Regions from separate parts of the Pseudalkalibacillus sp. A8 genome, predicted to be linked through region 3. Evidence: riboswitches for the same ligand, from Rfam matches in the RefSeq annotation. Region 3 holds a riboswitch; each other region holds the start of a gene.
What was found. Region 3 has a riboswitch for lysine ahead of lysA (diaminopimelate decarboxylase). Riboswitches for the same ligand answer to the same signal wherever they lie in the genome.

Region 1 (10,833 bases), 130 kb from region 3:
TATCATTTTCTGCAGCGATGATGACTGGAATCACTTCACCATTCGCCGTCACTTCAAACCGGTATAAGTTCATTCATCGCCCCTCCTATCACGAAACATTCTCGGTCACATTTCCTAAAATATGATCCAATTCTTCCTGTAGCGGCTCTATACCGAGACGGCCGACGAAATCATAGAACGATTCCCCAGGGATCTTCGCTTCTTTAAAATAGACAAGAAACTCTTTTAGAACAGCAGGAAGGTGTTCGCCATCAATCTTACCTTTCAACTTCTCATTGAATTTCCCGCCGTCATTTAATGTACCGCCGACATAGATTTCAAATGCCTCAATCATGCCTTTTTCCTTCGATTTCATTTTGATCCCTTGCAATCCGATATCAGCGATTTGCCGTTGTCCGCACGAATTCGGGCATCCAACCATATGAAGCCTTATCGGGACATCCACCCTGATCTGTTCATCGAGGTATTCTGCTATCCGACGCATCCGCTCTTTCGTTTCCACTAATGCAAGGTTGCAAAATTCAATCCCCGTGCACGATACAGAATATGCAATGAAGCGTTTCGGTTCAATCGTAATCCTCTCAAATATCTTTTCTTGCAAGAGTGTATCGACTTTCTCGTCCGGGATGTTCGGTATAATGATATTTTGAGAGTTACAAGTCCGGATCTCGCCATTTCCATACTGTTTTGATATTTTAGCGATTTCCAAAACCTCATCTGCATCCAACCGGCCGACTGGAACGTTGAATCCGATATAATTCAACCCGTCCTGTTTTTGTTTATGCACACCATAAAAGTAGCCTGCATTCCAATCCTTTTGGACATCCTCACCTTTTGAAGGCAAGGGACCTGTAAGCTCAACTAATTTTTCTTTAAATTGCTCAGGACCCCAATCCGCGACAAGAAACTTAAGCCGTGCACGGTGACGTTTCTCCCTGTAACCGAAGTCCCTGAAGATCGTCGTGATCGCAATCGCTGTCTCTTTGACTTGCTCCGGCTGTATGAAGACATCCAATGTTTCTGCAAGATATGGTCTTGCCGCGAGACCTCCACCTACCTTTACATGAAACCCATTGACTTCCTCTCCATCGATTTCTTTGACAGCCGGGGTGAAGGAAAGGCAATTGATTTCAGCATTCGATGCATTATGGACATTCGTGCTGATTGAGACCTTGTATTTCCGCGGCAAGTTCGAGAAATCTTGATTATGTTGGAAATACTCATAAATCTCTCTTACAATCGGTTCTGTATCGAACAACTCATTCGGATCTATTCCAGCCAGCGGATTTCCGACGATATTACGTGTGATATCCCCGCAAGCTCCCGCAGAAGAAAGACCTACCCGTTGTAGACGGTTGAAAATATCCGGGATGTTCTCGATTTCCAGCCAGTGGAACTGGATCGCCTGGCGTGTAGTGACATCGAATACCCCGCGGCCATAGTCTTTACAAATCGATGCCAGTGCTTCTGCTTGTTCGTAATTCAGTACACCTGACGGGACATTGACCCGCATCATGAAATAACCATCTTCTTTCGGCCGTTGTAGATACAGGCCTGCCCATTTGAATGAATCCCACTCTTCTTTAGGAATTGATTCGAAACCATTTTCAGCGTAATGCGGGATATCTTTAAAGATTTCAAGTCCGTCTTTCTCAAGCTTTTTCAATTCGGTTTTATTCAGCTTTTCGTTGTCTGCCCAGATTTTTTCATATGCCAATGGAACATCCTCCTCTTAAAATAGGTTCTTTTCTTTTAAATACGTGATCACTTGATCGGCACATTCCTCAACTGAATAGTTGTTTGTTTCAATGACCAGTTCTGGTGATTCGGGTTCTTCATATGGCGAACTTACGCCGGTGAAATCAGGTATCTCTCCTTTGCGCGCCTTTTCATACAACCCCTTCGGATCACGTGTTTCACACTCAGCCAATGGACATTTCACATAAACTTCGATGAATTCATCGGCTTCAACCATCTCCCGCACCCGATTCCGGTCCTCCTTAAATGGGGAAATAAAAGCGGTGATGGCGAATTGACCACTATCGACAAACAATTTCGCGACCTCACCGATCCGCCTGATGTTTTCTTGCCTGTCCTCTACTGAAAAACCAAGTCCTTGGTTCAAACCATGGCGGATATTATCCCCATCCAGTACGTAACTCCTCAACCCTAGATCGTGCAGCTTCCGGTCGACAGCGTTTGCCAATGTAGACTTCCCGGATCCAGAAAGACCTGTAAACCAGATGATACTGCTTGTCTGTTTATTCAAACGACGTCGTTCGCTTTTCGATACAGCCGATTCGTGCCATATGATATTTTGAATTGCCACTTATCTCACTCCTTCAGTTGTTCAAGTTGTTACCGGTTCTTGTTTCAATCCTTTTATCAAGACTTCGGCCACTTCTGGGCGGCTGAACGTACTTGGTGGGGTCGATCCATTTCGAAGAAGCTCCCTCACCTTCGTACCAGACAACACGACATGATACTGCTTGTCATGTGGACATGTTTTCGTCGAAGCCATATTTTCGCATTTTGAACAATAAAAGCTATGCTCGAAAAATAATGTTTCGATTCCTAACTCTTCTTTTGTAAAATGACTGAATATCTTTTGAGCATCGTAAGTTCCATAAAAATTCCCTACGCCGGCATGATCCCTGCCGACAATGAAATGGGTGCAGCCGAAATTCTTTCGGACAAGTGCATGAAAGATCGCCTCTCTCGGACCGGCATAACGCATAGCGGCTGGGAAAACCGCTAGAAAAACGCGGTCCCTCGGATAGTAATTTTCAAGAAGGACTTCATAGCTTTCCAGCCTCACATCTGCCGGTATATCATCCGCTTTCGTCTCTCCGACAAGCGGATTCAGGAATAAACCATCAACCGTTTCTAGTGCGGATTTTTGAATATACTCATGTGCTCGGTGGACAGGATTCCGTGTTTGGAAACCGACCACCGTCTTCCAACCAAGTTCGTCAAATTGTTCACGTGTTTGCTCCGGATCGAGATAATAATCTGCGAATCGGTCTTTTGCCGGGCGTTGGACGAGATGGATAGGGCCTCCTATGTAAACATTAGGCCGCTCTAGTAATTTTTTCACACCGGGATGGGCAGTTTCTGCCGTTTTGTAGACATGTAGTGCCTCCCGGAGCTTATCGGGAACATACTTTTCATGGATGCTAATCACCCCATATACCTTTCCATCTTTCACAAGCTTTACCTGATCACCGATTTGTAATTGAGAGGCTTTTTCTTCAGTTACCGGTAGAGTGATCGGAATGCTCCATGGCAATCCATTGTCAAGTCTCATATCGTTAACGACACTTTTATAATCTTTTTCTCCTAAAAATCCTTCAAGTGGACTGTACCCACCGATTGCAATCAATTCAAGATCACTGAGTGCGGTTGCATCCAATTCGATTTCTTTTTTCAATGACTCGTAATCAAAATGTGGATTGATACGATTGATCAATTTCCCTCCATGTGGAATGCTTGTGCTCATGTTAAATTCCTCCTTGTTCATGTATGGTACGTTTTTCTGCTTTGATCGTTTTGATCAGACTCAATGATCCAATGGTTGCAATGAATACACTCCCTATGACACTAAGGGTGTAGAAATCGCTATCCAATAAAACCTTGACCATCCCGTATGAAATGACAAGTGAAAATACAGGTGAGACGACCCAAACTTTTATCATTTGCAAAATGATGTTCTTTTGCAGGAAAGAAAGACCTTTCTGCCCCGTCCCGATTCCGATGATGGCTGAGGTTGTGATTTGTGTCAGTGGAACAGGTATTCCAAAAATGGACGCGATGATGACTAACGTTGCACCTGTTCCTGATATGGCACTACCTTCAAGAAGTGAGAATTTCGTAATACGTTTACCGTTTGTCTCCAACACCTTTCCTCCAAAGAGGATTGCTCCTAAAGCAATGAATCCACCTCCAATCAACGTTCCATGTGAGATAGAAATCATTCCAGCCCCAACCAACGGACCAATCGCATTGGCGACATTGTTCATTCCGGCTGAAAAAGCTTCCAAAAACCCCATCAGGATCAAAAGAACGGTCAACCATTTCTTCCAATTCCCCTCTAGAACAGTATGGTATCTATTCTGGATGGATTGGATCATTTTCCCGAAGATCAGGGCAATTACGAAAGCAATGATCGGAATTAGAATCCATATCAGGACAACGGTCAGTAAGCTTTTTACATAGAGTGATTGGTACGCCAGCCCCACACCAACGACCGATCCGACAGTGACTTCACTCGTGGATAACGGAATCCCGATCAGATTGGCGAACCCTAATGAAATGGTGGCCGCACCAAGGATGATGACTGCTGTCTGGGTTGTGATGATGTCTTCAGGGACGATTCCGGAGCCGATTGTTTCGACGACTTCCCCCCCACCTATGACCGCTCCAAGAAAAACACCTGTTCCACAAATGACCAAAGCGATGATTTTCTTGTTTATCGCACCCGACCCGTAAGAGACGCCCATTGATGCGGCAGCCCCGCTCGCCCCCATATTCATGGCGAAGAAGAAAGCAACTGAAAATGCAATCAGAATCATTTAACGTCTGCTCCCCTCATGATAGGTGCAGACCGCATTCTGTCTTCTTCAAATTCGTCCATCTCCCTGCTCGTAAATCAGCAGCATCATCTGTCGGTAAAGTGCATTTCTCACATCCGATGCTTGGATATCCCTGATCATGGAGGATGTTATAGGGAAGGTCATGGTCATTGATGTATCGCCAGACATCTTTCCAGGACCAGTGAATCAAGGGACAAACTTTGATTGCTCGAAACTTTTCGTCTTTATTGATGAACTCTGTGTCTCTCCGCGTAGGTGATTGTTCTCTTCTAAGCCCCGATATCCAAGCTTTATATCCTGATAAAGTCTGCGCGAGCGGAACCACCTTCCGGATGTGACAGCATTGGGTCGGATCATGTTCCCAGAGGTTCTCTCCATACGTTTCAGATTGTTCTGCTACTGTCAATTCAGGTCTTTTCATTTCAATTTGTAATTGCGGATAACGAGCTTTCACTCTTTCAATCAATTCATATGTCTCGTCGAAGTGAAGCCCGGTATCCAGGAAAACGATTTTTGCATATGGTTTAACTTTAGAAATCAAATCGACCAATACAATCCCTTCAGCCCCGAAGCTGCAAGCATAAATGAGGTCCTCCTTGTACTGGCCGTAAGCCCACTCCAATACCGGTAAAGCACCTTTGGTTTCAGAGTCTATGGAGATATCCAGTTTATTGTCAGACCATGTTTTGTACGTTATTAATTGTCCCAAATTAATCCCTCCTATCGTTTCTGTGAAAAAAGAAAGAGGCAACCCTAACCTGTTCAAAGGTTAAAGTCGCCTCTAGTTTGTCTAGTCAGCAGCCTTTTCAACTTTTCAATATTTGAGAATAAATAAAAGCCTTCCAAATTGGAAGACTCTCAGGCTAATCATCGTTTCACCTTATCTACCAAAATGGGAATCCATTTTGCTGGATTTAGCACCTTGCATACATGCAGGTTGCCGGACATCATTGGGCCAGGTCCCTCCGTCACTCTTGATAAGATTTAATTTGTTTACCATTCTAACTATTCCAAATGCAAAAGTCAACAGTCTTTTTTTGATTGTTTCGATTATTTTTACAGGTCGTTCTTCTCGATCCTTGCATAGCAGTATACAGGAGTCAATTTTTATTACACTTGGACAGGTTTTCTTTCTACAAGTTCAAATGCTTCATGCAAGCATTCAACTGCAGAGATCATTGCTGTGCTATCGACAATCGTAGACACTTTGATTTCTGACGTGCTGACCATCTTGATCTTTATTCCATGAGAAGCGAGAGCATCAAACATTTTAGCTGCGACACCTGGATTGGAAATCATTCCTGATCCCACGATCGATACTTTCGCAAGATCTCCATCATAGGTAATATGATCATAATTCAATTGAGGCTGGTATTCACTCAACACTTCCAATGCGTTATTGAGCACCGCTGAATCCAATGAAAAAGAAATATCCGTGGATTCATTGCCGTTCGTGTTTTGGATGATGATATCTACATTGATTTTGTGATCAGAAAGAATGGTAAATAACTTTGATAAAGTAGATATATCATCCTGCAATCCATGGACCGTCACTTTTGTAACATTATCTTCAAATGCAATTCCCCGAACTGTAAGATTTCCTTCCATAGAAACTTCCTCCTCTATCATTGTTCCGGTTTCTTTTTCCATACTTGAACGAACCTCTAATTTCACGTTATAATTTTTGGCAAATTCGACTGATCTAGGATGTAGGACTCCCGCCCCTAGATTCGCCATTTCAAGCATTTCATCATAAGAAATGGAATCCAACTTTCTTGCTTCTTTCACCACTCTTGGATCAGTAGTATATACACCCGTAACATCTGTATAGATCTCACACTTTTCAGCTCTTAAAGAAGCAGCCAATGCTACGGCGGTCGTATCGGATCCTCCTCTTCCAAGCGTGGCGATTTCATCGTCATCCGTCAGCCCCTGGAATCCAGCAACTATGACAATGTTTCCAGCAGCTAAGTACCCATTGAGTCGTTTTGTATCGATATCTAGAATCCTTGCATTGCCATGAGTGTTTTCCGTTTGGATCCCAGCTTGCCAACCTGTAAGTGAAACAGATTGATAGCCATTTTCTTGTAACGCCATTGCTAATAATGACATCGAAACCTGCTCTCCTGTTGAAACGAGCATATCAAGTTCCCTTTTTGAGGGATTGTTAGAAATATCGTTCGCCATTTGAATCAAATGGTCAGTGCTTTTTCCCATTGCTGAAACGACGACAACGACATCCTTACCTTGCTTGTAAGTATCGATGACCCGATCGGCCACATTTTGAATTCGTTCAATTGAACCTACAGATGTACCACCAAATTTTTGTACAATTAATCCCATCTTTACATTCCTTTCGTTTGAAAAAGATAAAGAAAACTTGGCAAAGCCAAGCCTGTGGCGACGGCTGAGCCTTAGTTCCTCGAAAAAGCAAATGCTTCTCCTTCGTGCGGAGTATTGCTTCCGAAGTGAACAGCTTGTGCACTTATACTTAAGAAAGTATTTATACTTTCTTATAGTGTAAAAAAGGATTGACTCATTAAAAGTGTGACGGACGTTTTATTTGAACCATCAAAAAAAATGGTTGAAATAAATAAACAAATCGTCAGACCTTGAGAGTCAATCCTCAAACGTCTGCCACACTTATTCCCTTTACGTGAGATAGTCCTCCATACGACAGCTGGGACTCTGGTCGTATGACAGCCCTGTACTTATTCAGTACAGGTCCAGCCAAATGCTCGTTGAGAAACAATTCGGCTTCGGCGAATCCCCCTTTCCTATGCACTCATTAGAGCTCAACCTCTTCATGCAAAGTACTTTTGGTTTTCGCGCCTCTACCATCACTTCAATGAAAATGTACTTGAAGTGTGGCCAATAAATTTAATTGTTTGTTATTTTAACAGATACATAAAAATGAAACAAGGCTTTTTTCAGAATAATTATTTGATGGAAATAATCATTAAAAAAGACACATCTCATGTTCCATGAAATGTGTCCACCCAGTACACTCATATTATTCCTATAGACAAATATAGCTGTCTTTAGTTCTTTGTCAATGGTTCATATGCTTTTTGTAAATCTTTTATATTTATTTTCTTCATCTGAAGCATAGCTTTCATGACTCGTTGCGATTTTTCAGGATCAGGGTCATTCAACATTTCTCTCAAAACGGCAGGAACGATTTGCCAAGATACGCCATACTTGTCTCTAAGCCAACCGCATTGCTCTTTTTCCCCACCAATGGATAGCTTATCCCATAACCCATCCACTTCATCCTGCGTCTCACAATCCACTAAAAATGAAATGGCAGGTGAGAAAGTGAAATGTGGGCCACCGTTCAGCGCTACGAACGATTGACCCTCAATATCAAAAGTTACAGTCAATACACTTCCCTCAGGACCAGGCCCTGCTTCTCCATACCGAGTCACATTCACAATCTTTGAATCCTTGAAAATTGAAACATAAAAGTTGGCTGCCTCTTCAGCTTGATGATCGAACCATAAGTTTGGAGTGATTTTTGACAGAGAAATACCCAAATCATTTTCCTCCTTCAGTTCATATATTTTCAAATAAAAAAGTTCGATCTATGTACTACCAAATCCTTCAACAATCTAACCGTCATCATAATAAAAAAGCAAAAACAGTAAGGACCGCGAATTCCCTTACTGTTGATTAACGTTTAAAAATCGTATTCATTAACAATTTTCTTTGTAATCAATTTATAGCCTTTTTTATTTGGATGGAGGGAATCACTGAAATACTCGGTAGATTTTTTTTGAAAGAGTTCATTGGTCGATATGAATTTTACACGTGGGTATTCATTGATGATCTCATTACTGGTCTTATTCCATTCTTCAATTACCTGCTCAATTTGTACTGAGTCAGGAAATGGATTGTATAGGCCGAGAAAAAGAATAGGCGCTTCCTGATTTTTATTACGGATGATACTGAGAATTTCTCTTATATTATTTTCATAGTCAGCTTTTCCAACTTCTAGCCGTTTTTCATAGATTGGCAGCAAATTGTGGCCATTACTTTTAAGTACATCATTTGTCCCGATGAAAATGATGAAATAATCTGCATCATCTAAGTCATCCTTTACATCTGTATTTTTTATTTGATAAAGCAAACCATCGGATTGTTGCCCTGGAATTCCATAATTATGAACTGTGACCGCTCCACCTTTGTTTTGCGAAAGTAACAATTGAAGATCACTGACATAGCCGTTTCCCGTATTGTCTCCTACCCCGTAGGTCAACGAATCACCTAACGCAACTACCTCTTCATGTTTTTTCGTCTTTGCTTCTTGCTTTTTATTAAGTCCCACGATACCAGCGATGGTTGAGATGATCAACACTGATCCAATGATATATAATAATATTTTTATCATATGCTCCTCCTAGGGCTTAACCTACCCTACTGAATTCCTGGTTAAACCAATTGGTCCATCGGAGGAGCTAAATTAGAAGCCATTTGATTGGAAGATCTCCTCATGTTTTCCATAGGGGTAATTTATTCTCATCTCCATCAAACAAATAAGCTTCTGCTGAACCAAGAACATTCATGCTTTGTCCATTTACAAAAATGCGGTTCCTTCTGGAAAGTCTATGATAGGAGATTCCCCATCATAAACTTGTGGTATTGTAGCTGCCTAGAATTTGAACGTCGTGGCCATAGGTTTCCAGGATTGTTTTCGCTCTTAACATATCCGGATCATCCACGCCCTTTTGTGTTTCAACAAAAAATCGATATTCGCCTAACTTCTTTTTAGTAGGACGAGATTCAATCCAGGATAAATTAATCGATAAAGATGAAAAAACGTTTAATATCGTTACCAGGACACCTGGACGTTCTTCGAAAGGAGTAATGACCAGCATTGCTTTATTTGAATGGGTAATCGTTTCTGGAGTATTCGTAACAATTACAAACCGTGTATGATTTTCCGTATAATCTTGAATATTTTTCTTGATTATTTGTAACCCGAAGGCTTGAGCGGACCATTCAGATGCTATTGCTCCGAATTCCTTTTCCCCTTCATCTTTGACGGCTTTAGCAGCAGCAGCGGTACTGCTGAAATGTCTGCTTGAAGCCCGCAGCGACTGTATATAATCCCTGCATTGAGCTAAAGCGGGAGGAATTGACCATACTTCCTTGATTTGATTGATTTCTGCCCCTTTTACGCTAAGCAAGTGTAATGCTACAGGTAATATGACTTCACCATCAATAAAAAGATTGTTTCTCAACAATCCATCAATTGTGATATTGATCGTTCCCTCAATGGAATTCTCAATCGGGACGATCCCTTTATCGACTTTCTTTTCTTTAATAGCCTCCAATACATCGATAATTGATTCACACATCAGCCATTCCATTTCATTTGAAGAAAAATATCGAAAAGCTGCTTCCTCTGAAAATGTTCCTTTAGGTCCTAAGTAGGCGACTTTCATATCGTGGCTCCTTTTAACAGTAGTTCATTAATTTCTTTACTCTAGCTTAAATTTAGTTTTAAATCAACTTCATATGATAGATTTATTAAAGCACTGAACAAATAAGAAAAGCCCCCTTGAGATTATAAAGGGAGCGAGTAAATCTTTTTCTACTTGAGTTTCCTTTCGATTTCATTATGTACAGACTCAATTTTTTCAGGAAGGACAAAGAGGTATTCGATCAAGCCTTCTAGCAATTCCATCAACAACACGGCTGTTTCATCATCAATTTCCCTTTCCAATTCAAGCATTTCATAAAAGGGACTGTCGGGATGGACCAAATGGCTGAGAGATTGAATAGGTTTACTTAAATCAACATGCTGGGGTAACAGTTCAAATTGTTGAGAAAGAGATTGTTCTTTTGTTTTCTCACCAAGATAGTTTTTGAGGACACTCTCAATGACACGTTTTGACATGACTGCTGTTGCAGAGTTGTCTTTTGCCTGACTAACATTCAAGGCAGACACATACGATCTGACAAGATCCTTCGGAATGTGTTTATTTCCTTCGATTTCATCCAGATGGCCTTTCGAAGCCATCGGGTCATAAATATAAACTTCGGCTTCTTGAACGCCTTGATCTGACCTGTCATTTAGCATGATTACGAATATGGATGGTTTCTTACATTCGGAACAAAGACCCTCAGCAAACAATCCCGTTTTCTTAACCTGATAATAATTTGCCTTCAATATAAAATTACCTGATCTACCACATTCCGGACATTGACTTTTGAGAGTTTTGGCAACCTTTAGGTA
Region 2 (10,833 bases), 950 kb from region 3:
CCTTTTTCAATACAAACTAACATTATGAAAAGATACAGGAAAGGACTGAACTCCCTGTATGAAAAAAATTGTAGTGTTACTCATTTTCATAATAGGTCTAAGCATATGTACAACTGAAAAAGCTGAAGCGAAGAAAGCGTATCAAAAAGAAGATGTTGAGCGTTATGCCCTCTATCATAAGATGGAGGCTCTCACATCGATCCCATGGTATTACCTGGCAGCGGTTGATCAATATGAACGATCGATCCGGCGTGCTCAAAAAGACCTTCCTGAAGAAGAAGGCTTGATCGGGATCTATTATTCGCCCATACAATGGGTTGGGCCTTTGAATCCTAATTTGGACGACTCGGATGCATCGACTATTTCACTGTTTGGTGGTAATGGCCTTGACGGCAACAATGATGGAAAAGCGGATCGAAACAATGATGAGGATTTACTTTACACGTTCGCCAATTACCTTCAAGCTTACGGTTTTGATGAAGAAAATATTAAAATCGGTTTGTGGGATTACTACCACCGAGATAAAACAGTCGATATCATCCTCGGCATTGCGAAAGTCTTCCGGGAGTACCAGACACTAAGTCTCCATGATCGAGCATTTCCTGTACCAATAAGGTCAAATTACAGTTTTAAAAATACTTGGGGTGATCGACGGGGATTCGGTGGGCTGCGGATCCATGAAGGGACCGATATTTTTGCTGATTATGGTGTACCTGTCAGAGCAACAACGTATGGCATTGTAGAAATAGCGGGTTGGAACCGTTTTGGAGGATGGCGTGTGGGAATTCGTGATTTGAACAACGTTTACCATTATTACGCCCATCTAAATGGATTTGAGAAGGGTATCGGTAAAGGCTCGGTTGTCAAACCAGGGCAAACAATCGGGTTTGTAGGGAGCTCAGGGTACGGGCCACCGGGGACCGCAGGAAAATTTCCTCCGCATTTACATTATGGAATGTACCGTGACAATGGTTACAACGAGTGGTCATTCGATCCTTATCCATATCTGAAAGCATGGGAACGGCAAGACCGTATTAAAAACCGGAAAAGATAAAAAAGACCCATTAAACAGAAAAAAGGATGAGCTTGGTTAGAACCAGCTCATCCACTTTTTTATTTTTGTTTAGAAGTTTTAACCGCGTTAGCAATGCTTGCAGCTAAACCTCCCCAAAGGACAACCATTCCGATGACCATCATAGTAATTGCTCCACCAGACATTTAGTTAACCTCCTTTTCGGACTCAAGAGAAGTATTACTATTCCACTTCTTTAAAGAGAAGAGGATTCCGACTACTACAGCTCCGATTGCAACAGCCCATCCGGAATAGAAAATGAAGAAGTCTGAATAACCTTCATAGTTTCCAGTCTCCGTTGGAAATTGTCTCATCAGATTCTGCTTGAAAAGTTGGAACATCATGTATCCTAAGATGAGTGGTGTAATGATGCCTAAACATATCTTCCACCAGCCACCAAGGCGGATATCCGAAATTTCATTCGAATGCCCTTGGAAATCGGTAAGTTTCTTCAAGAACCATGCTACTGCGATTACTTCGACTAATCCTACAAGGGCGATACCGAATTGGTTGATGAAGTAGTCTGCAGCATCAAGGAAGAACAAGCCGCCTTGTGTAGCAAATAGGATTGAGACTAGTGCTGCAAGTCCCCCACCCACAAATACAGCTTTTGTACGTGAAGTTCCGAATTTCTCTGAGAAACCAGCCACGTACGTTTCCACAATCGAAATCAGTGATGATAGACCTGCAAGGACTAGTGTTGCAAAGAATAAGAACCCGAATAATTCATTAAGCGCTGGAAACTGGTTGATGATCTGAGGGAAGACGACGAATGCAAGGCCGACTCCACCTGTAACAACTTCATCCACAGGCACGTTAGCTGCCACTGCCATGAATCCAAGAGCACTGAAGACTCCGATACCTGCCAAAAGTTCAAATCCTGAGTTACTGAATCCGGTGATGAATGCATTGTTTGTAATATCAGATTTTTTCGGCAGATAACTCGAATAGGTGATCATGATCGCGAATGCAATCGATAAACTGAAGAAAATCTGGCCATAAGCTGCTACCCAGACCTTTCCATCCCAAATCGCATCAAAGTTCGGTTTGAAGAAAGCATCAAGACCTGCCGCCGCTCCTGGTAATGTAATTGCACGTATGACAATGATCAAGAATAATACCACTAGTGCAGGAATGAAGATCTTGTTAGCTGCTTCAATCCCTTTCTTGACCCCTTTGAATAATACGCCCAATGTGATGACCCAAACAATTAATAATGGAATGAATACCCCTGGTACCAAGCTTCCTACTTCACCTGGCGCACTTAAATTCAAATATTCCGAGAACAAGAATCCTTCTGTGTCATCACCCCACTTAAGATTTAATGCGAAAATGGAATAAGATATCGCCCAAGCGATGATGACGGCATAATAAGTTGAGATTACAAAAGAAATAAATACTTGCCACCACCCAATCCACTCGTACTTTTTATTCATACGGTGGTAAGTAAGCGGTGCAGATCCCCGGTACTTGTGGCCCATAGTGAACTCCATGACCAATAGTGGGATTCCGGCTGTCAATAACGCGATTAGATAAGGAATAAAAAAGGCCCCTCCGCCGTTGTCATAGGCTACTGCCGGAAAACGCCAGATGTTTCCGAGACCGATTGCAGACCCGACAGCAGCTAATATAAAGCCAGCTCTCGTGCCCCATTGTGCTCGATTTTCCATACATTCTCCCCCATTCTGATGTGTTTTTCCTGACTAAAGTCCCTTTTTAAAAAACTTCCGTTTTTTCTGACTTTTTCGATTATAGTATATCTATTACGCTTGACCATGTCAAAGAATTCTTAAAATTTTTAGTGATTTCTATCCAAATTTTGCAAACGTTATTATAGTATAAAGCTACTGCATAAATACAAAAAACTGACACTAAATAAAAGTGCCAGTTCTTTATTCGAAGACTGTGTTATTTTTCATCATTGATTTCTGCGAAATTCACTCCATTCCCGGACGATCCGCGAGCTTCTTCACTCACTTGCACAGGATCTCAACACAAAAATGAAATCATTTTCGTGTCTGCGATGAGAATTCTTAGAAGCTTTCCTTATGTTGGATTCGACGTTCACCACAAGACCACGGACTCATATTCTATCCTTGTAGTTTTGCGCCGAGTAACCGCAGGCGCAGGACGTGGTGGTATTTAGTCGAAGATCCTTAAATCGCTGTGGGGTTTCGCCTGGCTCGCTGTTCCCGCAGGAGTGTCGCAAATTTCGCTAAAAGAAAATTCGCAATTGAAAAAATCAACACCAGGATTTAATAGAGCTTTATCGAAAATTATCATTCAAGCCTTTTCAGGTTAGTTTTTTTCAATACTTGTTAAGCTCATCTTTCTTAATATGAATGCGATGATAATCATCAGTGCAAGCGATACTAACAATGCCAATGTGATGCTTTGCGTAAATCCTAGAATGAGGAAGCCAATGGAGCTGACAACAGCTGCTAAAATGGCATATGGCAATTGTGTCATCACATGATCGATATGGTTGCTTCCTGCTCCAGTCGAAGAAAGAATCGTCGTATCGGAAATAGGTGAACAATGGTCCCCGAATACGGAGCCCGCAAGGACTGCAGCAAGTACCGGCAAGATATAACTGATATCTGTCGCGGCTGCTATTTCACCAGCGATCGGAAGCATTACACCGAACGTTCCCCATGATGTCCCAGTCGCAAAAGCCATGATTCCAGAAATCACGAACAATAATACGGGCAAGAATGCGATATTGATGTTATCATCTACAATTCCAGCCAAATACTTTCCAGTTCCGATTTCATCAATGATAGCAATGATCGCCCATGCAAAAATCAAGATATAGATGGCAGGGAGCATGGATTGGATTCCTTTCCAAATCCCTGTACCGAAATGCTTCCCAGGCAGTTTCTTCGTCAAGAAAAGGAGGATGGTTACTGCTAAGCCGAATAGTCCTCCATACACAAGTGATTTTGCTACATCGGTATTTTCAAACATCGATAGCAGGGTGACATTTCCTTCAGTTGCTTGTGCACCAGTATAAAGCATTGCTCCTACAGTCCCGATAATCAACGCGATGATCGGCCAGATCAAATCCCCTACCTTCCCTTTATCACTTTCTGGCAATCCACTTTGTTGTCCAGGTACTGCTTTGTTTTCCGGGTCCAACACTTGACCTTCATTGATAGCTCTCTCTTCATGTGTCTTCATCGAGAAAAGGTTGATGTTCCATAGCGCTGTCGCAAATACAAGTAACAAGGCGGATAATGCATAAATGTTCATCGGAATCATTTTTACAAAGGCTTCTAAAGCCCCGATTCCTGCTACTTCATGAGTGGCAAGAATACCACCGATCAAACCAATGATATAAGCCCCCCAGCTCGAAACTGGTGAAATGACACATACGGGGGCAGCAGTGGAATCAATATAGTATGCAAGCTTTGCTCTTGAGATACGGTGGCGGTCCGTCAGGGGACGGCTTACATTACCTACTGCAAGAGAATTGAAGTAATCATCAATGAAGATGATAATCCCGAGGACAATCGTTAGAATTTGAGCTCCAACACGCGTTTTCACCTTTTTGATCGCCCATTCACCGAAAGCACGGCTTCCACCCGCAATCGCAATCATGGACGTCATTATTCCGAGAATCAATAAAAATAATAAGATGAATACGTTCCAGGTGTTCACTTCCCATGCACCTGCATCGTTCTGTGTGACAAAGAGGTCCCGTACAATTTCGAAAATCTGGGTAAGGCTTGCTAGAATATTAAAATTATTAAGCATGAATGCTCCGACAAGAATCCCTGTGCCAAGAGACAACAGCACTTTTCTCGTCAATGCCACCATCAGCAATGCCAGCAGCGGCGGAATCAAAGAATAAATTGTATTTTCCATATGAATTTATTTACCTCCTAGAAATTTTTAAAACGGGCTCTGTTATACTTAATTGCTGATTTTCGCGAAATTCAATCCCTTTCCGCGGGATAAAGAAAAGCGGAATCGCCCCGCTTAGTAGGTCACTGGAAAACTGACGAGGAGGCTCGAACCAAACAAAGTTCGGTGACCAAAAATCAATGTGTCCCCCGCCGCAGGAAGTTTGAAGTGATCCAAGTGACTGGTCGCTGAGCTAGACATCACTTCTGGCTCGCTTTCCCGCAGGACGCATTTCACTTAAAGCATTTATCTGTTAGAAATCAACAGAAAATTTTACAAAGCCAAAAAATAAAAAAGGCAACGATAGATAGAAAATAACCTATCGTTACCTTTTAAGTAACAGTTATCCCCCATCGATCACGTAGTTCTCCACTAATTCAATCTTCCCGAATAGTGACAGTGCTACACCTATTTGATGCAGCCCCAACAGTAAACCTTTCGACAAAAGTAAACTGTTTCGGCAAATAACCCTTTCCAGTGATGGTCATCGATGTCTTTCTCGCACCAAAGTACTGATATTATTTGCTCCACTACCTCATCTGATGATAAGGTCTCTATGAATTTTACGACACAATGGATTATAACGGATAACCTGTCAAAAAACAAGCATATCTCTGTTTTTATTCATTATTTCTAATAATTACTAGTTGTTGCTTTCATTTTCTTTTTTCTCGATTGGTAATGTCGGTTGCAGTGTACCATTCCCGCCATTGTTATAGTAATCCGGAACTTCACCATTAATGAACATATTCACAAGGGGTATATTGGTTACGATCCTCGATTTCTTCGTTTCGAATGGAACGACGATCTGTACATCCACTATGACACTGATCCATACTTTATAAACCTGGTTATTGATCCCTGATTGTATCAGTTCCTCTTTTACATCCGTTTCGACTGCTCCTGTCAAACGGAACCCCACAGGGATTTTCGGCCCCAAGTTTGCCAATAACGTGTTATGCGTAGCACGCCCCATAGGGATTTCGGTGAAAATCCCCCGGTTCCCTTCACTTTCGCGTTTCACCTCTACATCCGAAAACTCAGCATGGTCCGGCACATTCCCCGCTTCGATCTGTTCAAGATAAAATTGTACATTCGTTGTTGCAAGCTGGAGGATTTCATTGGCAACCTTAGGGTTGGTATTTACCGAAGAAACTTTCCCATTATTGTCCCTAGTCACGTCAATGATGTTTTCAATGCTGTCCGATTCAACGATCCGTTTTTTAATTGCGCTTTGTATAGCAAGCTGGGCGTACTTCTTTGTTTCGTTTTCCGCAATTTCCATCAGAGTAGGCTGTAAGCCCTTATCGACGAGCCATAATGCCTGTGCTGTCAATAAGATGAAGATAATGAACGATATGATGAAGACATATTGGAATGGAAGAGGACGTTCTCGGGGACGCCTCCGGATTCTCCACATAAAGATACCCCCTATCTATTGCTATATGTATGCAATGATCGGGGGTTGTATCGCTATTAATTTGTACATGATTATCATCGAGCCATTTTAAGAAGAGCTTCACGTCCACTGGTGCCTTTGGTGATCCCCATGGCTTCCGCTTCTAATGTAACGGACTCTAAAGGAGCATCCAAGAGCTGATCCAATGTTCGTACACCCACAGCTCGACCAGCGATAATTTTTCGCTCAGCCAATTTCTCATTCAGTAATGCAACATCAAGTGCCCCGCACATGATATATCCTTTATCATTACTGATCGACATGAAATTCGTTTTCGGTAACGCAACTGTTACGCCTGTAAATAGATGCCCATCGATTTCGATTGGAGTGACCGTAATCATCTTTCCTCACGCTCCTTTTCCCTACTATCAATATGACATAGTAGTACAAAGCGTGTTGGCGTAGTGCCTATCTTTCAAAGGTTTTTAACTTCCATGCAAGGACATCCCTCAACATTTCCGGCAAGTAATAAATCTTTTCCGCTGCATAATGGACTGATGGAAGTAAACGTCCGAAAGTAAACATGTCAATTGCTCCAACCGAATAAATTCTTTCAGGGACTATCGGTTCCCCATTAATTGAAATCTCCTGAACATGATATTCGCCATCCTCCATCTCTTCACCTTTGATCTCTACACCATCGAAAACCATTCGTCCCATCACTTTTCCGCGGAAACCGAGGCCTTTGACTTCAAGGTTTTCCAATTCCTTTGTCATGGCGTGGTGGATCAACTCTTTTAAATACTCGCCCTTGAGCATGATTCTACACGGATTGATCGGATGGGGACAAACACGGTGGAGATCACCTTTTGTAACAGGCCCTTTCTTTAACGGTTCAAGCAATAAGCCCGCATTGACCATGCTGATTTCGGATTCGCACCATTCTCTGATCGCTTCAGCTAATAAAGTTGTAAAAGGAGAAGAACCAAACCACTCCAAATCAAGAGGATGGTCCAAATCAGCCACGACTTCATGTAAATTTTCATTGGCTTGTTCAGATAATCGAGAAAGAAGTTGTTCGCTTGCTTCGTCAATTTCATACTCCTGGAGATCAATACAAGTAGCTTTCACATGTTCAATTCTACACAGTTTTTCATCCCATTCGATTTCAATATGACCAATGTAAACACCGAACTTTCCAGCCTGCCCGATTGTCGTATCATTGGCGTGTAGTCCGTTTGGAAGCACATGATGTGTATGAGCCCCTAGTATGATATCAATATCACTCATTTCGGAAGAAATCTGTTTATCAGCTTCCAGTCCAAGATGAGAGAGCAGAATGAGAATATCGACTTGACTGCGGATTTGTTTTGTCGTCATTTCAATCGCTCCATACGGATCCTCTACTTCCCAACCAAGCTGTTGGTAATAGGCTTTATATGGAGCTGTCACCCCAATCACACCGACCTTCAATCCATTTGCCAGTGTGTGGATATCATAAGGTTTCGCCCATTTTGGCAAGCAGCCATCTTTTTCTTTAAGATTCGCCACCAATACTTGAAAATTCGCTTCATCGTATAGGTGATCCAACTGATCTTTAGAAAATGTGATTCCTTCATTATTCCCAATGGTGGCATTAAGTAAATCAGCTTCATTCATCAATTGGACATTGCCCTTTCCTGATGTCCCTTCTGTTATCGGATGGAAGCGATCGGCATGGTCTCCAATATCAAAACGAATGAAAGTTTCATTATTCTCGTCATGTAATCGTTGTCGATCTTTTAAAAATGCCATGATCTTCGGCCACTGTTCCAGGTGGCTATGCAGATCATTGATATGATACAGATGGAGCATTTGTCTGCTCATTGTATCATCTCCTGTCTAGTAGTAATCTTTTTGTCGGTAAAATCAGAAGAAATCGAGCTGTCGAGGCGCAAGTCCTTCGTAATCGATTCCCAGGAGCGCGACCATTTGCCTTGCATTATCTGCTGCATCTCCACCGGAATTATTATTAAAAAGAGCCGTTACCTCATGTCCCGGTTTTTCAAGCTTCAAGAGGTTATCCTTCCATTCTAAGAGCTCTTCCTCATTGTACCGATATAAATACCGCACATCACGCCAGTTAGGATTCCCTTTTTTCTGCCAGCCATGAACATTACGGCCATGAAAACGAACCAGCGTGTGATCCGGATGCGTCGGTTCCAGAACAGTCGGTATCGAGCCTGTTCCTGATTGAGGCTCGTCACAAATGCTATGGATCCAGCCTTCTTCTTTCATAAAATCCAATGTACGTTCCTTAAAGGCAGGATGGAACCAAGACTCATGCCGGAACTCAAGCGCGACAGGGATATCGCCCATCCTTTCCTTCGTACGTCTTAATAAATCGACGTTCTCGCGATTGCAATCAAACCAAGGTGGATACTGGAAAAGAACCATCTTTAGCTTATTGGAAGCTTCTAGTGGTCTGATAGACTCTTTATATAGCCGGTACATCTCCTCTTCACTTGAGAAAGGAATATCCCCTCTTGAATGGCCAGTCATCCCCTGGTATGCCTTGACCACGTATGAAAAACGATCCGGGGTTTCTTTCACCCATTTTTCATAGTTTTTCACCGGTTGGACAGCGTAAAAAGCTGAATCGATTTCTACGGTCGGAAAAAAACTGCTGTAGGTCTGCAATTTTTCATTTGATTTGATATCTGCTGGGTAAAGTGAATCGTGGTCACCCCAACCAGTCAGTCCAATCTCAATCATGTCACTGAATCCTTTCCTATGAATATCGATAATAGATACCTTATATTTTGAGTCGTCTCAATGAAAAGTGCAAGTATTTAATGCGTTATCAGGAACCAAGTATAATCACGCCGATCGGTGCTTTTATACCACTAAAAAAAGAGCCCTTTATCGAGAGCTCTTCTTGTATATTATTCAAACATTGAAAGGTCTACAGTCTCAGCCATTACCTCATATCCAGCGTCATTCGGATGCAGATGATCTCCCGCATCATATTTAGGAAGATAGCGTTCAGGGTCTTCTGGATCCCTCAGTGCTTTGTCAAAGTCGATGACACCATCAAACTCTCCACTTGTCCTGATCCAGTCATTGACCTCCTTACGGGTTTTTTCCTTTTCCGGTGTGTACATTCCTGATCCTTTGAAAGGGGTTAAGGTCCCGCCATAAATTTTAAGCCCCTTGTCATGAGAAGCATCGATGATATCCTTCATTCTTTCAATGATTTTTTCCGAATCATACTCAGGATGATGCCTTATATCATTCAACCCTTGATTGAGGATCACTGCCTTTACCCCTGTTTGGCTGAAAACATCCTGCTCTAGTCTTGCCAGGGCATTCTCACCTTTGTCGGGTAGACTGTTGATCAAATGATTAGCAGAAACGCCAGCATTCAATACAGACATTTTGGTGTCTGTTTCCTGATTGAACCGTTCTGCTAAAAAGTCAGTCCATCGATGGTTGGCATTCTGCTCCGAATGATTTCCATTGGCAATTGAACTTCCCAAGACAACAATCGAGCCTTTTACAGTAGAATCTGGGATGACGTCCACCCCATCCAGCCAAAACCAAGCTTCTTCTTTTGTTTTAAATGCAGAAGCATCAGAGTCTGTAACATGATCTCCTGTTGAAATATATGTTGTTTGCATCGAACGGGGATGCCAGGTTGCAGGTCCGGTTTTATCACGGACATAAACACTGACCGCGAGGTTTTTGGCATTCTTGACCTTAAAGGACATCGGATCACTGAATTCTTTTCCCCCTGCAGGGATTGTGACTTTTTGATCACCTCCGAATGTAACCTTGCGATTTGTCCCCGGAATGATTTCAGCTCCTTTTTTTGAAACAGCAACATTTATCTTGTCGATTGTTAACGGTTCTGAACCGAATGTATTAGAAAGACGTATGCGCATTTTTTCACCATCGGTATGAGGATGAATGATGAAACGAATCGTTTGGTTTTCAAATCCTCTTTGGGATACCCCGTCTTCAAAAGGGGCTTGCATACTTGCAGACCAAGCGCCTACCCAGTTTCCTTCATCCTGTCCTTTTTCGGTTGAAGATCCTATATCTCCATAAGCAGCCATGCATACAGAAAGTAAAATGATAATCCCGCTTGCGAGAACAAAATACTGTAAACGTAACATAAATTCCTTGCCCTTCATATCTTGTCAATTTTCTCTCCTAAGAGAGTTTATTCGACAATTATAAACCCTTTCTTGGGGTAAAACCAAGGAAAGGGTATTTGAGCTGGACACCATTACTACATGCCGCAAGCGACCGAACCATTCTTTTGTAAATACTTTTGATGATCCTCTTCTGCATCATAGAAGATCGAAGCTTCTTGGATTTCGGTTACAATCGGAAGCTTAAAGACAGCTTTTTCTTCCAATTCCTTGATTTTTTCTGCGGCTAGATATTGTTGATTTGCATCTGTATAAAAAAT
Region 3 (10,833 bases):
TATTGTACCTACATGTTACTCTTAATTCGACTCTTTAGCAAGGAAAAGGTAATATTTTAAATAAAGACGATGCAAGCTGCAACTCAAAAAACGGATTATGAGTCCCTCGTTTTCTGTTTACCTCGTTTTCTGTTTCTTGCAAAACCAGGGCGCCATAGACCTTCTTTGAATACCTTCCATGTTTTTTTCCACACTCAAATGTTCTTATGAGGCTGTTATCCGGATTTTCCGGACTCAAACAGTCCCATGACGGTAAAAAAATAGATCGACCCAAACTGAGTCGATCTTTCACTATTTATTCTTCCCAGACTTTAACTTCTTTCATAACATCGCCATTTTCCATTGATCTAGCCGTTTCAAGTCCGCTTGTTAATTTTCCAAATACAGTATGAACTCCATTTAGGTGAGGCTGTGGCTCATGTACAATGAAAAATTGGCTAGAACCAGTGTCTTTACCTGCATGGGCCATAGATAATGATCCCGCTTCATGTTTGTGTGGGTTTCCTTCAGTTTCACATTTAATCGTAGTTCCGCTTCCTCCTGCACCAGTTCCTGTAGGATCACCACCCTGACTAACAAAACCAGGTATTACTCTATGGAATGTCACTCCATCATAAAAACCTTCATTTGCTAATTTCTCAAAATTAGCTACAGTATTAGGAGCTTCTTCAGGAAAGAATTCCAATTCAATTTTTTCCCCATTTTCCATAAGGATATATCCTTTTTTAGCCATGTATAACATCTCCTTTGTTATATAAACATCAATTTACATGATATCATTTTTTTAACCAAAGCCATAGTAAGACATATGGAGCCTCATAGTTTTCAAAAAGTGAAATAAAGGAAGAAACCCCTGAGGCGTCAGGGGTTACTTGCTTGATACAAGTGTTTTTTTCAATGGTCTATCCAGATGGATCAGATCTTTATAGGATTCTCTTTCCACTACTAACTGTGCTTCTTCATTTTCAACAAAGACGACAGCTGGTCTTGGCAAGCGATTATAATTGTTCGCCATCGCGTAACCATACGCTCCCGTACAGAACATCGCTAAAATATCTCCTTGGGAGGTTTTCGGAAGCTGGATGTCATGGATCAACATGTCTCCGGACTCACAGCATCTTCCGGCAATTGATACTGTCTGCATGTTTTTTTGTAACAGACGGTTTGCGACCACTGCTTCATATTTCGCCTGATAAAGAGCAGGACGAAGATTATCCGTCATCCCTCCATCAACAGAGACATAATTTCGAATACCAGGGATTCTTTTTTCCGATCCGATCGTGTAAAGCGTCGTGCCAGCTTCTCCAACCAGGGAACGTCCAGGTTCGATCCAAATCTCCGGCATGCCAAGATCATGGTTTTCTACTTGTTTTTCCACTTCATCGATCAAGACGTTGATCACCTTCTCAATCGAGATAGAAGTTTCTTCAGAGGTATGAGCAATGCCGAAGCCCCCACCAAGATTTACAACTCTCGCTTCAAAACCATTTGAACTTTTCCATTCTAAAAGCTGATCGAACACTTTTTGGACAGCCATGACGAAACCATCTGCTTCAAAAATTTGCGAACCGATATGACAGTGGACACCGAGAACATCCATATGTTCAGATGCCAAACATTCATGCAGCGCTTGATCTGCTTGTTTACTGACGATATCAAAACCGAACTTCGAGTCTTCTTGGCCTGTCAGAATGTAATCATGCGTATGAGCTTCAATTCCAGGTGTAATTCTCAACAGAACAGGGATGACCTTGTTCAACTCTTGTCCTACCTGCTTTATTAGATCAAGCTCGTAAAAGTTGTCGACGACAATACACCCTACACCTTCTTTGACCGCCATCTGAAGTTCTTCAAGACTCTTATTATTTCCGTGAAAGTGTATCTTTTCAGTTGGAAAACCTGCATGAAGTGCAGTATACAGTTCTCCACCTGATACAACATCAAGGCAAAGGCCTTCTTCGTCAATCAATTGAAACATTGCTACACTAGCAAAAGCTTTACTTGCATAGGCAACTTTCGCTTCAACCTTCCTCTTTTTGAAAGTTGAACAGAATGCATGCGCTTGTGCTCTTATTTTAGCAACATCATAAACGTAAAGGGGGGTACCGAATTCCTTTGCCAATTCGATCGTATCTACCCCGCCGATTTCCAAATGTCCTTTTTTGTTCACTGTTCCAGTTCCTAAAAATGCCATTAATCAAATTCTCCTCTCTCTATTTGGAGAAAGCGTATTAACTGATAAAAATACCAAAAACCAGCCTATGTTGCGGTACATAAAAACTGGTTTAAACCCGTACCCTCATCAGTCGGAATAGCTCTCCACTACATTTGTAGTGACAGTCCGTTACTTATTCAGCAACGGCCCAGCAACCTTAATTGGGATTAAGTTTGCTTCGGCAAATCGACCTTTCATTGTCCGTCATCGCCCCCCTGGCTATGGACAGCTACTCATTCTCTCTGCGCCTCTACCCCATCACGTCAAATGAGGCAATTATTAAATTAAGAACTACTGTAGCATAAATAGCAGATTGAATCAACACCAAATATCAAGCATCGGATTGTTTTTTGTTCTGCTGTGGACGAACAATGCTTGGCCGAACCTTCGATAAAGGAACAGAGACCCTGACCAACACTTGCATCAAAGCTTGTGGATTGAAGGGGATGAAAGGCCATAGATATGGGGTATTCAAATTTTTGATACTGCACATGAATAACATTACGAAGGTACAGCCGATCATGAACCCTGGGACTCCGAAAAGGAATACGAGTGTAATCAATATCAGCCTCACGATCTTATTGGCGACACTCAATTCATAACTCGGTGTGGAAAATGAGCCGATCGCTGCGAGTGCAACATACAAGATGACTTCCGACACGAATAAACCGACATCTATTGCGATCTGGCCGATTAACACCGCTGCAATCAATCCCATTGCGGTTGAGAGGGCTGATGGCGTATGGATCGCGGCCATCCTCAAGACATCGATACCTAGTTCAGCAAAAATGATTTGAAGATAGATCGGGACATTCGATTCTTTGGTCGGTCCTATGAAATTCAGGTTGGGTGGAAGTAAATTTTCATTCAAAACGAACAACAACCAAATTGGCAATAAAAAGAGCGAAGCCAGCATACCTCCAAACCGAATCCATCTTAGAAACGCACCGATCATCGGAGTCTGGCGATATTCTTCGGCATGCTGGACGTGATGGAAAAATGTAGTTGGTGTAATGATGACACTTGGGGACGTATCCACGAATACGAGGACATGTCCTTCCAAAAGATGGGTTGCAGCAACATCGGGCCGTTCAGTATACCTTACAAGCGGATACGGATTCCAGCCTTGATTCACCAAAAATTCTTCAACAGTCTTATCAGCCATCGGAATCCCATCGATCCGGATCGATTTCAGCTCTTTTCGTATCGTTTCAATCAATCCAGGATCTGCTACATCTTCTAGATAAGAGATACAGACGTCTGTCTTCGAACGGTCCCCAACCTGCATGATTTCGTTTCGTAACCGTTCATCCCTTAACCTTCTTCTCGTTAGAGCCGTGTTTTCCACGATATTTTCTGTATATCCATCACGGGCCCCACGGACAACTTTTTCGACATCAGGCTCCTCTGGGGAACGTCCTGGGTAACTCCTTACATCGACAATAAAGCCTTCATTATGACCTTCGATCAAAACTGCAACCAGCCCTGAAAGGACTCGGTCAATGACTTCGTCTAAGTTCTTCGCTGTAGAAACCTGCTGATGAGCGAGGTGATTTTTAATGACATCTTTCGCTTTTGCGCTCGTCCGATATTCATGGTCCGCATCAAGCAGTTCTTTCAATAGCATGATGATGAATTCACTGTCACAGAGACCTGTGCAGTAATATATGTGGATTTCTTTATTCAAGATGTTCATTTTACGAACACCTACATCAAAGCTTTTTCCGATCCCCATCTTATCTTTCAGGAACTGTTCATTCTCTGCAATTTTCTTATGAATGGGTGTTTCCTCTTTCTTGGGATGCATTTCGGGTACTCCTTTCTAAGATGAGTTGGACCGCTTGCCTTGTAATCGGAGCTCCTCTTTCAGCAGTATCGATCCCTGACATTTTTCCGATATCCCCCACACCGACGATAAATGGAATATCCAGTTCATCGAGAACATAGACCGTGTCACCATCCAAACGGCCAAACTCCATATCTGGAAGTCCGCTTTTATCTACACCATAAGCTGACAATTCACCAAAACGGTCGATGCTCACATCTACATGGGTCCATTCAGCCAGGTGGGTTTTCGAAGCGACAGCAATCGCACCTAGTATCTCGATGTCTGGATGATTCGCTACATCACGCATAGCCCTTTCTCCAGGACCCTCACCTCGATACCCGCAGTCATCGAACATGACCAGGACTGGATCATAGGGTGTGGACAGGATCATCGAGACAATCTCGTCACCGGTGATTTTTGTCGGATTTCCCCAAGATTGGGAAATACAACGGCCGCCTATCTCTTTTGCGACTTGTTCCACAGCTTTCAATGCGTATAAATCTCCGTCAGTGATCATGATGACTCGTTTTTTCATATATAATCATCCTTTTGGTTTAAAAAGGACCGCCACGATGAAACCGAAAAGTATAGCAGAAGAAATACCCGCAGAGGTCAACTGGAAGATTCCCATCGCAATCCCGATAAATCCGTGTTCATCGGCTTCTGCCATCGCTCCATGAAGGAGAGAGTGACCAAAGCTTGTAATTGGAACAGTAGCGCCTGCGCCTGCAAACTGAATCAATTTGTCATATAAACCGAACCCATCAAGTGCAGCTCCTGCAACAACGAAGCTTGAGGTGACATGGGCTGGTGTCAATTTGAATATATCCATCAGTAATTGACCGATTACACAGATGAGACCTCCCACTACAAAAGCTATAAAATACTCGACCATCAAACACCACCTCCATCAGTAGCTTCTATCACTACACCATGCGCAATCGTAGGAATTGTTTCCTTTTGCTGGACCATCATCGGATTCATCAGGGCTCCTGTCGCCACAACGAATATCCGCTTCAGCTTCCCTTCTTTCATTTCTTTTAGAAGGTGTCCATACGTTACTACAGCTGAACATGCACAACCGCTTCCTCCAGCAAAAACCGGTTGATCTGGTCGATAAACCAGTAAGCCGCAGTCCTGATGATTAGACGACAAATCATAGTTTTTTTCACGTAATAATTCAAGCAAAATCGGTGAGCCGACGGCTGATAAATCACCGGTCACGATCAAATCATAATCATCCGGTGACCGGCCAGTGTCTTCAAAATGTGTTGCAATCGTGTCAGCAGCAGCTGGTGCCATCGCTGATCCCATATCGAAAGGATCGGTTATCCCAAGATCCAGCACGCGACCAATAGTAGCCGCTTTGATTTGGATCGGTGATGGTTTTGCACTGACGATAGAAGCCCCTGCACCTGTCACTGTATAAGTCGCTGTATCCGGTTTTTGTCCCCCATATTCTGTCGGGTAACGGAATTGTCTTTCAGCTGTGGCGTTATGGCTACTTACGGCAGTAAGCACTGTGTTGGCAAAATCCCCGTCAACCAACGCAGAAGCCAGGGCCAGCGTCTCCATCGATGTAGAGCATGCACCGAACAACCCAAGGTAAGGAATCTGGTTTTTACGGGCCGTGTAATTTGCGATGACAGTCTGATTGATGAGATCACCAGATAAAAATAAATCCATTTCATCCGGGCTTTTTCCAGCTTTTTTCATGCAAGCCTCAATTGCTTGCTCCATTAAGTGGCGTTCGGCAAGTTCCCAATTCTCTTGTCCGCAATGAAGATCACCGAACGTGATATCATAGGTTTCGCCAAGCGGACCAGCTGCCTCCTCTGGACCGACTGCAGTGCCTGTTGCATTGATGTATAAAGGTTTTGAATATGTCCAAGTTTGTTTACCTGTAAGCTTCATTGTTGTTGATCCTCCTAAGGCGTCATAATACCATCTGGAACAAATATCGGAGCATACCGATTATATAGGCAGCGACAGCACCGAATACAATCACGGCCCCTGCCAGTTTGAAAAGGTTTGTTGCAACTCCCAGCACGAGCCCTTCACTTTTATGTTCAAGCGCTGCACTCGTTACAGCATTTGCGAATCCGGTTACCGGAACGATTGATCCCGCTCCAGAAAATTGTCCAAGCTTGTCGTAAACCCCTAATCCTGTGAGTAAAGATGCAGCAAGAATCAGAGTTGCGACTGTAGGGTTTCCAGCTGTTTTCTCTGTGAAATTGAAAAAGGTGATGTAAAAATTAGTGATTCCTTGTCCGATCGCACATATCAATCCTCCGATTAAAAAGGCCTTTAGACAATTCACAAAATAAGGTGGTGTCGGTTGTAATGGTTTGATCTTTTCTTTATATGCTTGTTGTTCGGGTGACAATTTGTTCTTACCCATTTGTAACAGCTCCTTTTTGCCTTTAAAATTTACAGATGAACGAAGAAAATCCAGTGAAAAAGTGATCCTATTACTTTTCCGAATAAAATCGCCATCAACAAGAGAAGGACTTGTTCTTTGAAACCAACACGTTTCATAAGTATCGGCAGAACATTCAGGACTTCTGTCAAGGCAGCAGCCAGCATTCCAACAAAGGTACCGCTTGCCAGACCAATCGGGATCAGCAGCCATTGGCTCGAGGAGATTGTGAGATCCCTCAATCCGTACCAACTCGAAAACAAGACGCCGCTAATGATGCTTAATTCATAACTTCTTATTTTTGAGTTGGTTTTCGAAATCTGCATTAACCGGGGGATGATCCCAAACACCGTTAAAATGGCAACGAATCCTGCCCCTACCGCAAGTCCACCGCCTAAGCCTATTAACATGACGGTGATGATTTTAATTGTCATGAGCTTTCTTCTCGTTCTCTTTGTTCTCATGCATGATGACGTACTGGTCCAAATCTTGTTGATAGTTGAACATTTCCACTTCAAGCGGGCTCGGTTCTTCATTGAAACGTTTTTTGAAGATGTGGTTGAAAAAGAGGACCATCCCTAATCCAAGGCCAATAGAATAAGGAACTTGTAAAAGGAGCGGATAGTCATTTCTTCGTCCAGTCACCAAATAATAAATCTTTTGATGAACCTGCTGCATGCTTACATCCTCATGGAAATTCATGATAGCAAGTGCTGCACCGATGAATAATAGGATCCAAACAACGACAAAATAAACCCCAGTAATTTTCGGTCTCTTGTACTGGACTTCTATGATTGTTTGTGGTGTACCGACCGTTTGAATATCTAATTTCGGAAATTTTTTTCTGATGGTCTTCAACACTTTCATAAGATCTACGATGACGATTGTTTTGTCTTGTACCGTGATTTTATGAACAATCATTTGACCAATTTCTTGAATGACATCTTCAGGGCCAACGAGTTGAGCAAGGTCTTTAATTCGTATCGTCTGTCCAGGTGAACTAAGTAGCCTATGCCGCATACGCAAATAAACCGCTTCAACCTCCAAAAAAAGTCCCCCCTTATGCCAATTCGTTTATATGTAGTATGTTTCTTCCAAACCTCTCTCATTCTGTCCACCCAATCTATCCAGTAATTACCTATTGGGTTGATCAGATCTATGGTCTTTAACCTCCACGCGCAAATTATGATCAATTAGCGTGATATCATGAATTTCCGCATGATTATGTAAAAAACGGCGTGATTATGAGGAATTTCGGCGTGTTTCTAATTAAAAATAGAACTTAGAGGAAAAAATTGAGGAAAATAGGAAGTATTTGCTGAGGACTATAGTCACCATTACTTGAAAATAGACCCTATCAAAAAATAACCCAGATAGACGATTCATTCGTCCATCTGGGTCTTCATTTCTTGGAGGATTTTCTTTTCAAGCCTTGAAACCTGGACTTGTGATATTCCAAGCCGGTTTGCAACTTCAGACTGCGTCTGATCTTTATAGTATCGCAGATAAACAATCAGTTTTTCCCGTTCATTCAAGGTCTGGATCGCTTCCTTCAAAGCGATCTGGTCGAACCACTTCGAATCACCTTGATCAGAAATTTGGTCAAGCAATGTAATTGGATCTCCATCATTTTCATACACCGTTTCGTGGATCGATGATGGAGCACGTACAGCTTCTTGAGCCATCACGACATCCTCAGGACTGATACCAAGTTTTGTCGCAATTTCATTCACTGTTGGATTACGGCCAAGGTCTTTTGAAAGTTCATCCCGCACCTTCCGGACTTTATTCCCGAGCTCCTTCAGCGAGCGACTGACTTTAACTGTCCCATCGTCACGGATAAATCGCTGAATTTCTCCGATGATCATCGGAACTGCATAGGTTGAGAATTTTACGTCATAACTAAGATCGAATTTATCTACAGATTTAAGCAACCCGATACTGCCGATTTGAAAAAGGTCATCCGGCTCGTATCCCCTGTTCAAAAAGCGTTGTACAACAGACCAGACTAACCGCATGTTTTTCTCGACAATGGTATCTCTTGCTGTCTGATCGCCTTCTTGACTTCGTTGAATCAATTCTTTCATTTCCTTGTCATTGAGAAACGTATTTTTTTTGTCTTGTTTGACGTCCAAATCCATGGCTCATGCTCCTTAATTACAAAGCGCTTTATGATTTGTCAAATACTTCTTCAAGCGAATCGTGGTACCGAAGGATTTTTCTGTTTCGATTTCGATTTTATCCATGAAATTTTCCATTATCGTGAAGCCCATACCGGATCTTTCTAATTCAGGCTTTGTTGTGAATAAGGGCTGACGCGCTTCGTCCAAGTCATCGATACCGATCCCTTCATCACGGATCGCCAATTCAACGCATCCCTCATCCAGGATGCATTCAATGTAAACCATCCCGTCTGCATTGTTATCGTATCCATGAATGATTGCATTCGTAACAGCTTCAGAAACGACGGTTTTGATTTCAGTCAACTCATCTACGGTCGGGTCAAGCTGTGCGATGAATGCTGCAACTGTAACCCTGGCAAATGATTCATTTTCACTACGAGCAGAGAATTCCATCTTCATGACATTTTTCATTACGCCACCCCCAGCGTGTGCAAAGCTTTTTGTTCACTATCTTCAAGACGAATGATCTTGAACATGCCTGACATTTCAAACAGCCTTTTGACAGAAGGGGAGATTGAACATACGACCATTTCTCCACCTTGACTTTTTATCAATTTATAACGTCCAAGGATTACTCCTAATCCCGAACTATCCATAAATGACAAGGCTTCTAAATTCAATACGATATCATGGATATTATTTTCCTTAATCGTTTGATCAACTTCTGTCCGTAGCTGTTCTGCTGTATGGTGGTCTAATTCGCCGGCTAATCGAATACACAGTACACGATCTTTGACTTCGAGTTTCACACTAAGACTCACTAACCTCTCCTCCTTCATCTCGGTAGTGAGTCATTTCTATATGGTGATAATGGAATCCTCCTCGCTGACAAAACTAGTGTTGAATCGATTTATAATCTGATAATATGCGAAAATTTACGGTGTCTGCGAAAACTTGCCCACAGTTCTCTTGAACAGTCCCCACCAGTTTGCTGCTTCTACATTTTCAGATGCAACCAATGGTGATTCTGTCACTGTTTTTCCGTTGTTTTTAACAACCAGCGTCCCAAGACGTTCACCTTTTTCGATCGGCATTTTCACTTGTTTGTTGATTTTAATTTCTGTGGTCAGCTTCATCTTTTTCTCACCTTTCTTCATTAAAAGGGAGATCGGTTCTGAAGTCGCCATTTGTACAGTCTTCGAAACACCTTTGTGAACCGGAATTTTATCGATCATCTGGTGTCTTTCGTAGATTCGTTCCGTTTGATAATTCGCAAAAGCGTAATCAAGCATTTGGGTCACTTGGGCATTTCGTTCTTTTGTCGTTGGTGCTCCCATGACTACAGCGATGACTCGCATATCGTCTTTTTTAGCTGTCGCTGTCAAACAATATTTCGCTTCGGTCGTATAACCTGTTTTGAGTCCATCGACACCAGGATAGAATTTTACAAGCTTGTTGGTATTGACTAGCCAGAACTTTTTGTCAGTATTCTGACGTAGATAATCTTCATACTTGCCTGTGTAATTTGTAATCTGCTCATACTTCAAAAGTTCCTTTGCCATCAAGGCCATATCTCTTGCAGTACTGTAATGGTCTTTTTCCGGCAGCCCGGTAGCGTTTTTAAATTTGGTGTTCTTAAGGCCAAGCTCCTTCGCTTTGTCGTTCATCTGTTTGACGAAAGCATCGTTCGTACCTGCGATGAACTCTCCAAGGGCAACTGAAGCATCGTTCCCGGATGCCAAGGCAACACCCTTAAGCATCTCTTCGACAGTCATGATCTCTCCTTCTTCGAGGAAGATTTGAGAACCACCCATAGAGGCTGCATATTCACTTGTTCTTACTTTATCTTTCAGATTGATTTTGCCTTTATGTAAAGCTTCCATTACGAGAATCAAGGTCATGATCTTCGTCATACTCGCCGGAGGAAGCTTTTCATCAGGGTTTTTATCGAATAGAACAGTACCTGTATCTCTTTCAATCAATATTGCAGATGATGCTTTATTCGCTAGAGAATTGACTGTAACATGATCTTCATTGGCTAAAGCTGCTGGTGAAAGGACTGATACCCCCATCACGGCCGCTATCATACATGTAAAAAAGCGTTTCATAGACATAATCCCTCCATTCTTAGTATTCTTATATTTTCCAATTTTGGGCGGTTTATACTTTCTTCTGAATTTTGGAACTCGATTGATGGTAAGATATTTTTGTTTGGTGAGATCATGTCCGAGTTTTGCGAGAATCTCAG

Region 1: it holds a riboswitch for lysine, as region 3 does, so the genes downstream of both, ACJROX_RS17345 (aspartate kinase) here and lysA (diaminopimelate decarboxylase) in region 3, are expected to answer to the same signal.
Region 2: it holds a riboswitch for lysine, as region 3 does, so the genes downstream of both, ACJROX_RS22865 (Na+/H+ antiporter NhaC family protein) here and lysA (diaminopimelate decarboxylase) in region 3, are expected to answer to the same signal.

What each region holds. Positions count from the first base shown of each region.
Region 1 covers NZ_CP174509.1:3,361,705-3,372,537, forward strand. The annotation lists gene ACJROX_RS17315 (DUF3906 family protein) at 1-73, opposite strand, end outside; gene ACJROX_RS17320 (nitrite/sulfite reductase) at 89-1,717, opposite strand; gene cysC (adenylyl-sulfate kinase) at 1,733-2,329, opposite strand; gene sat (sulfate adenylyltransferase) at 2,351-3,499, opposite strand; gene ACJROX_RS17335 (anion permease) at 3,501-4,571, opposite strand; gene ACJROX_RS17340 (phosphoadenylyl-sulfate reductase) at 4,588-5,301, opposite strand; SAM riboswitch class I at 5,470-5,576, opposite strand; gene ACJROX_RS17345 (aspartate kinase) at 5,703-6,935, opposite strand; lysine riboswitch at 7,247-7,437, opposite strand; gene ACJROX_RS17350 (VOC family protein) at 7,634-8,128, opposite strand; gene ACJROX_RS17355 (GDSL-type esterase/lipase family protein) at 8,272-8,982, opposite strand; gene pheA (prephenate dehydratase) at 9,218-10,039, opposite strand; gene ACJROX_RS17365 (hypothetical protein) at 10,189-10,833, opposite strand, start outside.
Region 2 covers NZ_CP174509.1:4,443,634-4,454,466, forward strand. The annotation lists gene ACJROX_RS22850 (M23 family metallopeptidase) at 59-1,054, shown strand; gene ACJROX_RS22855 (methionine/alanine import family NSS transporter small subunit) at 1,114-1,218, opposite strand; gene ACJROX_RS22860 (sodium-dependent transporter) at 1,219-2,742, opposite strand; gene ACJROX_RS22865 (Na+/H+ antiporter NhaC family protein) at 3,371-4,939, opposite strand; lysine riboswitch at 5,333-5,519, opposite strand; gene yunB (sporulation protein YunB) at 5,622-6,398, opposite strand; gene ACJROX_RS22875 (YunC family protein) at 6,473-6,778, opposite strand; gene ACJROX_RS22880 (bifunctional metallophosphatase/5'-nucleotidase) at 6,846-8,243, opposite strand; gene ACJROX_RS22885 (DUF72 domain-containing protein) at 8,286-9,131, opposite strand; gene ACJROX_RS22890 (SGNH/GDSL hydrolase family protein) at 9,302-10,534, opposite strand; gene msrA (peptide-methionine (S)-S-oxide reductase MsrA) at 10,651-10,833, opposite strand, start outside.
Region 3 covers NZ_CP174509.1:3,495,980-3,506,812, forward strand. The annotation lists gene ACJROX_RS18040 (peptidylprolyl isomerase) at 296-733, opposite strand; gene lysA (diaminopimelate decarboxylase) at 869-2,194, opposite strand; lysine riboswitch at 2,305-2,476, opposite strand; gene ACJROX_RS18050 (spore germination protein) at 2,547-4,022, opposite strand; gene ACJROX_RS18055 (stage V sporulation protein AE) at 3,988-4,578, opposite strand; gene spoVAE (stage V sporulation protein AE) at 4,585-4,938, opposite strand; gene spoVAD (stage V sporulation protein AD) at 4,938-5,957, opposite strand; gene spoVAC (stage V sporulation protein AC) at 5,980-6,444, opposite strand; gene ACJROX_RS18075 (stage V sporulation protein AB) at 6,474-6,896, opposite strand; gene ACJROX_RS18080 (stage V sporulation protein AA) at 6,886-7,509, opposite strand; gene sigF (RNA polymerase sporulation sigma factor SigF) at 7,845-8,603, opposite strand; gene spoIIAB (anti-sigma F factor) at 8,616-9,056, opposite strand; gene spoIIAA (anti-sigma F factor antagonist) at 9,056-9,406, opposite strand; gene ACJROX_RS18100 (D-alanyl-D-alanine carboxypeptidase family protein) at 9,521-10,693, opposite strand.